Linked DNA regions of Pararhizobium capsulatum DSM 1112. The protein of the gene in region 1 binds, or shares a complex with, the protein of each later gene. Links are inferred from orthologs where the notes say so. Each region holds a gene or a part of one and is shown on either strand. Other genes may lie near its edges. The genes, in order: QO002_RS11515 and QO002_RS07955.

Region 1 (3,137 bases):
CTTCAAGCGGGAATCGAGACCGGAGAAGGGCTCGTCCATCAAAAGCACGGCAGGCCGCGGCGCAAGCGCCCGGGCAAGCGCAACACGCTGCTGCTCGCCGCCGGAAAGCACATGCGGATAGTGATCGGCATAATGGGACAGCCCCACCCTCTCCAGGGCGATCCCGGCCTCGGCTAGCCCCTCGGCCTTCGGAAGCGAGGTCAGACCAAACCGGACGTTTTCGCGGATGGTGAGATGCGGAAACAGCGCAAAATCCTGAAACATCAGGCCAACACCGCGCTTTTCCGGCGGCACGAAAACAGCCGGCCCCGAAATTTCACGATCGTTCAGAAGAACCCGGCCCGAACTTTGCGCCTCGATACCGGCCGCGATCCTGAGAAGCGTGGTCTTTCCCGATCCGGACGGACCAAGCAGACACAGGACTTCGCCAGCCTCGGCCGTCAGCGATATACCGCGAATCGTTTCCTTGGACTGATAACTGTGGTGGATATCCTCGAAGACCAGCCGTGCCGCGAAGGTCACGCCGGCTGTGCGGCGCGTAGAAGCCGGAGGGGCTTCAGAGATAGAATGCATGCCAGAGGCCAACTCGAATGTCTCCACCGCCGGTCCCACAAGACGTGCGGGTTACGACAACACCATGAATTGGCGCCAAGGTTAAGCCGACACCAGAACTCAGGTTTCTATTCGGCCTCTTCTCCCCGTGGAGTCAAGAGCCCAAGTTCTTCCAGATCGAGTTGAGTAATGGGATCTTCATCCTCGCCGACATCGTCATCACCGAGCGGCATCGGAATCTGAAAATTGGCAGGAATGCGCCCGGAGAGGAGCCCTGCCCCTTTCAATTCTTCAAGACCCGGCAAATCACGAAGCTCCTCGAGGCCGAAATGATCGAGAAAATCCCGTGTCGTGCCGAATGTCACAGGGCGGCCCGGCGTCCGGCGCCTGCCGCGGAAGCGCACCCAGCCGGCCTCCATCAGAACATCAAGCGTGCCCTTCGACGTCTGCACGCCCCTGATATCTTCGATCTCCGCACGGGTAACCGGTTGGTGATAGGCGATAATCGCAAGCACTTCCAAGGCAGCGCGCGACAGTTTGCGCGCTTCGTTTTCGTCCGTCTGGACAACGAACGAAAGATCGGCCGCCGTACGGAAGGCCCAGTGATCGGCGACCTGAAGCAGATTGACACCGCGCGGTGCGTAGGATGCCTTCAGCGTGAGCATGATCTTTGCAACGTCCGCACCCTTGGGTAGCCGGCTGGCAATATAGCTTTCCGAGACAGGCTGCGCAGACGCGAAGACGAGCGCTTCGGCAATTCGTTCCGCTTCGAGTTCAAGGCGCCTATCGATCGCCTGATTTATGCTCTCGTCTTCCACGTCCGCCAACACGCTCGGAAACAAATCTTGCGGATCGTTCAAGACCGACCTCCCTCGGAAGAATTGGGCTCCCTATTTCCCTTACGTAGATAGATAGGAGCGAAGGCGCCGTCCTGGCGCACTTCCAGCTGCCCCTCCCGCACCATTTCGAGCGACGCTGCAAAAGAGCTCGCGATCGCTGTAGCCCGACCCTTGGGATCATCCATGTAACGCAGCAGAAAATGATCGAGCGCCGTCCAGTCGGAAAGATCGCCCAAGAGGCGCGCCAGGATTTCGCGCGCATCGGCCAATGACCAGACCTGCCGCTTCTCGATCGTGACCTGCGTCACCGCCTGGCGCTGGCGAAGCGATGCATAGGCACCGAGCAGATCATAAAGGGAAGCTTCGAATGCCGACTTGCGCTCGACCGGAATATGTTCCGGCGCGCCACGTGCGAAAATATCCCGCCCAAGACGATTGCGGTTCACGAGCCGCGTTGCCGCGTCCCGCATAGCTTCAAGCCTCTTGAGGCGGAACGCCAGAGCGGAGGCCATTTCCTCGCCCGAGGGACCTTCATCCTTGGCCTGCTGGGGAATAAGCAGTCGCGATTTCAGATAGGCAAGCCAGGCCGCCATCACCAGATAATCCGCCGCCAATTCAATACGGATACTGCGCGCCTGTTCGATAAAGGTGATGTACTGCTCCGCCAGGGCAAGCACGGAAATACGGGACAGATCCACCCGCTGATTGCGAGCAAGATGCAGCAACAGATCGAGAGGACCTTCGAAGCCGGCGATGTCGACAACCAGCGCTTCCTCGTGGAGGCCGCGGCGCGTTGCCTCGTCCTGCCATAATGGCTCCATCGGAGCCTTGGCCGGCGATCTTCTGTCGGTCTCGCCGGTATTGCTCAAGGCGACGTCTCCCAGTCTGCTACGAAACGGCGAAGAGGCGCGCAAACTCCTCACGCAGGGCTTGTTCGTCGGAACCGTCCGGCGTACGGAAGCCAGCCTCGGCTGCCCTTGTGCGCCGTAGGGCATCCCCCTTCAGCACCGGAGCAACCTTCGCCACCGCAAGCATTTCATCCATGATGCCGTGGCAATGCAAGACCAGATCGAGGCCAGCGGCAAATATGCCCCGTGCGCGCGTTTCGATATCGCCTGCAAGCGCATTCATCGACACATCATCTGACATCAACAGGCCATCAAAACCGATCTCGCCGCGAATAATCTCTTCAACCACTCTCGGCGACGTCGTAGCGGGATTTTCGGCATCGATCGCCGTAAAGACGATGTGAGCCGACATCGCCATCAACTCGTCTTTCATTGCCACGAAAGGAATGAAGTCACTGGCGCGCAACATTTCCAGCGGGACATCCACAACGGGCAGTTTGTGATGCGAATCGACGAAGGCGCGGCCATGACCCGGCATGTGTTTCATGACCGGCAACATACCGCCGGCTTTGAGGCCATCAGCCGCCGCCTGACCGATCGCGGCAACCGCATGGGGATCGAAGCCATAGGCCCGGTTACCAATCACGTCGCTGCTGCCTTCGATCGGCACGTCCAGCACCGGCAAACAATCGACGGTGACACCGAAGCGCGTGAGATCGAAAGCATGCAGCCTCGACATCAGCCAGGCGGCGCGCAAGCCTTGCTCGCGATCGCGTCGGTAAATCTCGCCGATCGCCGCGCCATTCGGATATTGCGGCACGACGGGTGGACGGATGCGCTGCACGCGCCCACCTTCCTGGTCGATCAGGACGGGCGCGTCCGGGTTTCCGATGCTATC
Region 2 (4,322 bases), 690 kb from region 1 along the record:
GCCCGCTTCCACAACGAGACCTTCGAGGCCATCAAGGCGAAGTACGTTGATGGCGGCCAGGTGCGCTTCATCGTGCGCGAATTCCCCTTCGACCCGCGTGCTGCCGCCGCCTTCATGCTGGCGCGTTGCGCGCCGGAAGGCCAGTATTTCCCGATGGTCTCCATGCTCTTCAAGCAGCAGGAACAGTGGGCCGCATCCAAGAACGGCCGCGACGCGCTGCTGCAGATGTCGAAACTCGCCGGTTTTACACAGGAGAGCTTCGAGGCCTGCTTGACGAACCAGAAACTTCTGGATGATGTGAATGCCGTAATGCAGAAGGGCGCCAAGGACTACGGCGTGGCCGCAACGCCGACCTTCTTCATCAATGGCAAGAAATACTCCGGAGAAATGTCGGTTGACACCATGTCGGGCCTTATCGACTCGATGCTCTAAGGTTTCCCTGTTTTTCGGAAGCGGGCGCATTGTTGCGCCCGTTTTTTTGTTTGCGGAGCTTGATCGATGAGATTCACCAAGCTGCGTCTCCTCGGCTTCAAATCTTTCGTCGAACCCTCCGAATTCGTCATCGAACGGGGCCTGACCGGCGTTGTCGGGCCGAATGGCTGCGGCAAGTCCAATCTGGTCGAAGCGCTGCGCTGGGTGATGGGGGAGAACTCCTACAAGAACATGCGCGCGTCCGGCATGGACGACGTGATTTTTTCCGGCTCCGGCAATCGCCCCGCCCGCAACACCGCCGAAGTCGGCCTCTATCTCGACAATTCCGACCGCACCGCTCCCGCCGCCTTCAACGACAGCGACGAAATCCAGGTCACCCGTCGCATCGAGCGTGAAAACGGCTCCGTCTACCGCATCAACGGCAAGGAAGCGCGCGCCAAGGATGTGCAGCTTTTGTTTGCCGATGCATCCACCGGCGCTCGCTCTCCGTCGATGGTGGGGCAGGGGCGGATCGGCGAACTGATCGCCGCAAAGCCCCAGGCTCGTCGGCAATTGCTTGAAGAAGCCGCCGGTATTTCCGGCCTGCATTCCCGCCGCCACGAGGCGGAACTGCGGCTGCGCGGCGCCGAGACCAACCTGGAGCGACTCGAAGACGTCACCTCGCAGCTGGAAAGCCAGATCGAGAGCCTGAAGCGCCAGTCGCGTCAGGCAAACCGCTTCAAGATGCTGTCCGCTGATATCCGCCGCCACGAGGCGATGCTGCTCCATATCCGCTGGGTGCAGGCCAAGGAGGCGGAAGCCGAGGCCGACAGCCAGCTCAACCAGATCACCTCACTGGTTGCCGAAAAGGCGCAAAGCCAGATGGAGGCCGCCAAGAACCAGGCGATCGCCAGCCTGAAGCTGCCGGAGCTGCGCGAGGCGGAAGCCCGCGCGGCGGCGGCCCTGCAGCGCCTGCAGATCGCCAAGTCGCAGCTGGAAGAGGATGCCGGCCGCATCCTGCGCCGCCGCGACGAGCTGCAGCGCCGCCTTGCCCAGCTTGCCGAAGATATTTTTCGTGAAGAGCGCATGGTTGCCGATAACGCCGGCATCCTCGCCCGCCTTGATGCGGAAGAGGCAGAGATCAACGATATTCTAGGTGAAGCGGGTGATCGCGCCGAAGAAGCCCGCGAGCGTCTGGCCGACGCCAGCGACCGGCTCAACGATAGCGAACGCGCACTCTCCCTGCTGACCGGCGAACGCGCAGAGGCCATGGCAACGCGCAATCAGCTGGAAAAGACGATCCGCGATCTTTCCGAACGGCAGATGCGGCTTGCCCGGCAGCTTGCTGATCAGGCCCGCGATCTCGATGCACTCGATAGCCAGATTTCGACCCTGCCGGACCCGGAGCAGAAGCGCGAGGACGTCGAGGCGGCGGAAGTGGCGCTGGAGGCCGCTGAAGCCATTATCGTGGAAATCGAGGGTGCTCTTGCCGAAGCCCGTGCCGCCGAAGTTGCTGCCCGCCCGCCGGTCGACATGGCCCGCGCCAGGTTGAACGGCATCGAAACGGAAGCCCGCACCATCCGCCGCATGCTGGAGGCTTCGAGCCAGCAAGGCACGGCCCCACCGGTTGTCGATGCCATGGTCGTCGATCGCGGCTTCGAGACAGCGCTGGGCGCCGCGCTTGGTGACGATCTCGATGCGCCGCTCGATCCGGCCGCGTCAGCCCATTGGCGCATGCCCGGTGATACCAGGCTCGACCCGGTCTTGCCGGGTGGCGTCCAGCCACTATCGGCACATGTAAAGGCCCCGGCGGAGCTTGCCCGCCGCCTGCGCCAGATCGGTCTGGTTGATGATCTGGCCAGCGCCGAAGCCTTGCAGAAGGAATTGAAACCCGGCCAGCGGCTGGTGACGCGTGACGGTGCCGTCTGGCGATGGGATGGCCATGTGACCGGTGCGGATGCACCGAGCGCAGCAGCGCTGAGGCTAGCCCAGAGAAACCGGCTGGAAGAGCTCGACGAAGAAGCCGAAAGTGCCCGCGATCTGCTCGATGCTCGCGAAGCGGACCTTGCCGCCGCCGCCATCCGCATCCGTGCTGAGGACGAGCGGCTGCGGCTTTCCCGCGATGAGCAGCGCCTGATCGCGCGCCGGCTTGCCGAGGCCCGCGACGCTCTGGCTGCCGCCGAGCGCGCCTCGGGCGATCTCGTGCGCCGTCGCGCCGTTCTCGCTGAGACCCGCAGCCAACTGGAGCTGCAGAATGAGGACGTCGCCGATCAGATGGAGGAGGGGCGGGCGGCCCTAGAAGAGCTTGCCGATCTCGGTGATCTCGAACAGCGCGTTTCCAGCCAGACCGTGGCCGTCACGCTTGATCGTGCCGCCGTGGTCGAGGCCCGCTCGATCCATGACGGCCTTGCCCGCGAAAACGAATCCCGCCAGCGCCGCCTGACGGCCATTGCCGGCGAGCGCCAGACCTGGAGCGAGCGGGCGAAAGGTGCACAAGACCATATCGAGACCCTGCGCGACCGCGAGGCCGAGGCCCGCGAGGAAGCCGAAGAACTGAACGACGCCCCCGACGCCTTCGACGACAAGCGCCGCGCCCTGATGAACGAACTCAGCAAGGCCGAAGCCCTGCGCCGCGAAGCGGCGGACGAATTGGCGCTGGCCGAGACCCGCCAGCGCGAGGCCGACCAGCGCGCCGCGACCGCGCTTTCGGAACTGGCGGAAAACCGCGAGAAGCGTGGCCGCGCTGAAGAGCGTCTGGTGTCCAACCGCGAGAAGCGGCTTGAGATCGAAGCCCGTATCCGCGAAGCGCTGTCCTGTGCGCCACATGAGGTGATGCGGCTCACCGGCCTTGCCGTCGATGCCGCGCTGCCGGACGTGCGCAACATCGAGCGTGAGCTGGAGCGGCTGAAGATCGAGCGAGAACGGCTGGGGGCAGTTAACCTGCGCGCCGAGGAAGAGCAGAAGGAGCTTTCCGACAAGCTCGACGCGATGCTGAAGGAGCGCGAGGATGTCATCGATGCGATCCGCAAGCTGCGCTCGGCGATCCAGAGCCTCAACCGCGAAGGCCGCGAGCGTTTGCTCGCTGCCTTCGATGTCGTCAATGCGCAGTTCCAGCGGCTGTTCACCCATCTCTTCGGTGGTGGCACGGCCGAGCTGCAGCTTATCGAAAGCGAGGACCCGCTTGATGCCGGCCTCGAAATCCTCGCGCGCCCGCCGGGCAAGAAGCCGCAGACCATGACGCTGCTGTCTGGCGGCGAGCAGGCGCTGACGGCGATGGCGCTGATCTTCGCCGTGTTTCTCACCAATCCGGCGCCAATCTGCGTGCTGGACGAGGTGGATGCACCGCTCGACGACCACAATGTCGAACGCTACTGCAACCTGATGGACGAGATGGCGGCCTCCACCGAGACCCGCTTCGTTATCATCACCCACAATCCGATCACCATGGCCCGCATGAATCGCCTGTTCGGCGTCACCATGGCGGAACAGGGGGTATCCCAGCTGGTGTCGGTCGATCTACAGACGGCCGAACAGCTGCGCGAAGCTGTGTAGAATTTCGTAGCGTAGGGCTCGATATCCAAACCAGCTTGCCCGTTTTTCACGGCAGGAACAAATTCCTTGGTCGGCCGTTATCGCTTTCGATAACCCGTCAATATTGCAAGGAATTCCCGTGAACAGAAATGCCCTCTACATGATCATCGGCGCCCTCATCGTTGTCGTCGCCGGCTTCTCCTATTACGCCTATCAGGAAGAAAAAAAGCCAGATGGCGTGGAAATCCAGGTCGGCAAGGACGGGCTGTCGATTCAGGAGAATTGAAGGTTTCCCCGTGCAGACGGTCGCGTCCGGACGGCCCCCTCAAATGTTGGAAGGGTCTCGGTGGAGAGCTAGAGAAGTCGCGGATAGCTCACGC

What was found.
Region 2: the proteins of QO002_RS11515 (region 1) and QO002_RS07955 are in contact, whole or in part, in a crystal structure (PDB 3ZGX), measured with the Bacillus subtilis proteins. The link is inferred for Pararhizobium capsulatum DSM 1112 from one-to-one orthologs.

The regions. Positions count from the first base shown.
Region 1 is NZ_JAUSVF010000001.1:2,359,098-2,362,234, reverse strand. What follows is about bases 311-3,137. They hold QO002_RS11515 (segregation and condensation protein A), read right to left. Parts: upstream 2,213-3,137; coding sequence 1,409-2,212; downstream 311-1,408. Other genes in these bases: nagZ (beta-N-acetylhexosaminidase), read right to left, coding at 2,280-3,137; scpB (SMC-Scp complex subunit ScpB), read right to left, coding at 681-1,379; QO002_RS11525 (ABC transporter ATP-binding protein), read right to left, coding at 311-573. Outside these bases: more of QO002_RS11525, read right to left, coding at 1-310. UniProt on the Bacillus subtilis protein: Participates in chromosomal partition during cell division. May act via the formation of a condensin-like complex containing Smc and ScpB that pull DNA away from mid-cell into both cell halves.
Region 2 is NZ_JAUSVF010000001.1:1,668,399-1,672,720, forward strand. Bases 152-4,163 are described here. They hold QO002_RS07955 (chromosome segregation SMC family protein), read left to right. Parts: upstream 152-498; coding sequence 499-3,963; downstream 3,964-4,163. Other genes in these bases: QO002_RS07950 (DsbA family protein), read left to right, coding at 152-432; QO002_RS07960 (hypothetical protein), read left to right, coding at 4,082-4,163. Also shown: more of QO002_RS07950, read left to right, coding at 1-151; more of QO002_RS07960, read left to right, coding at 4,164-4,228. UniProt on the Bacillus subtilis protein: Required for chromosome condensation and partitioning.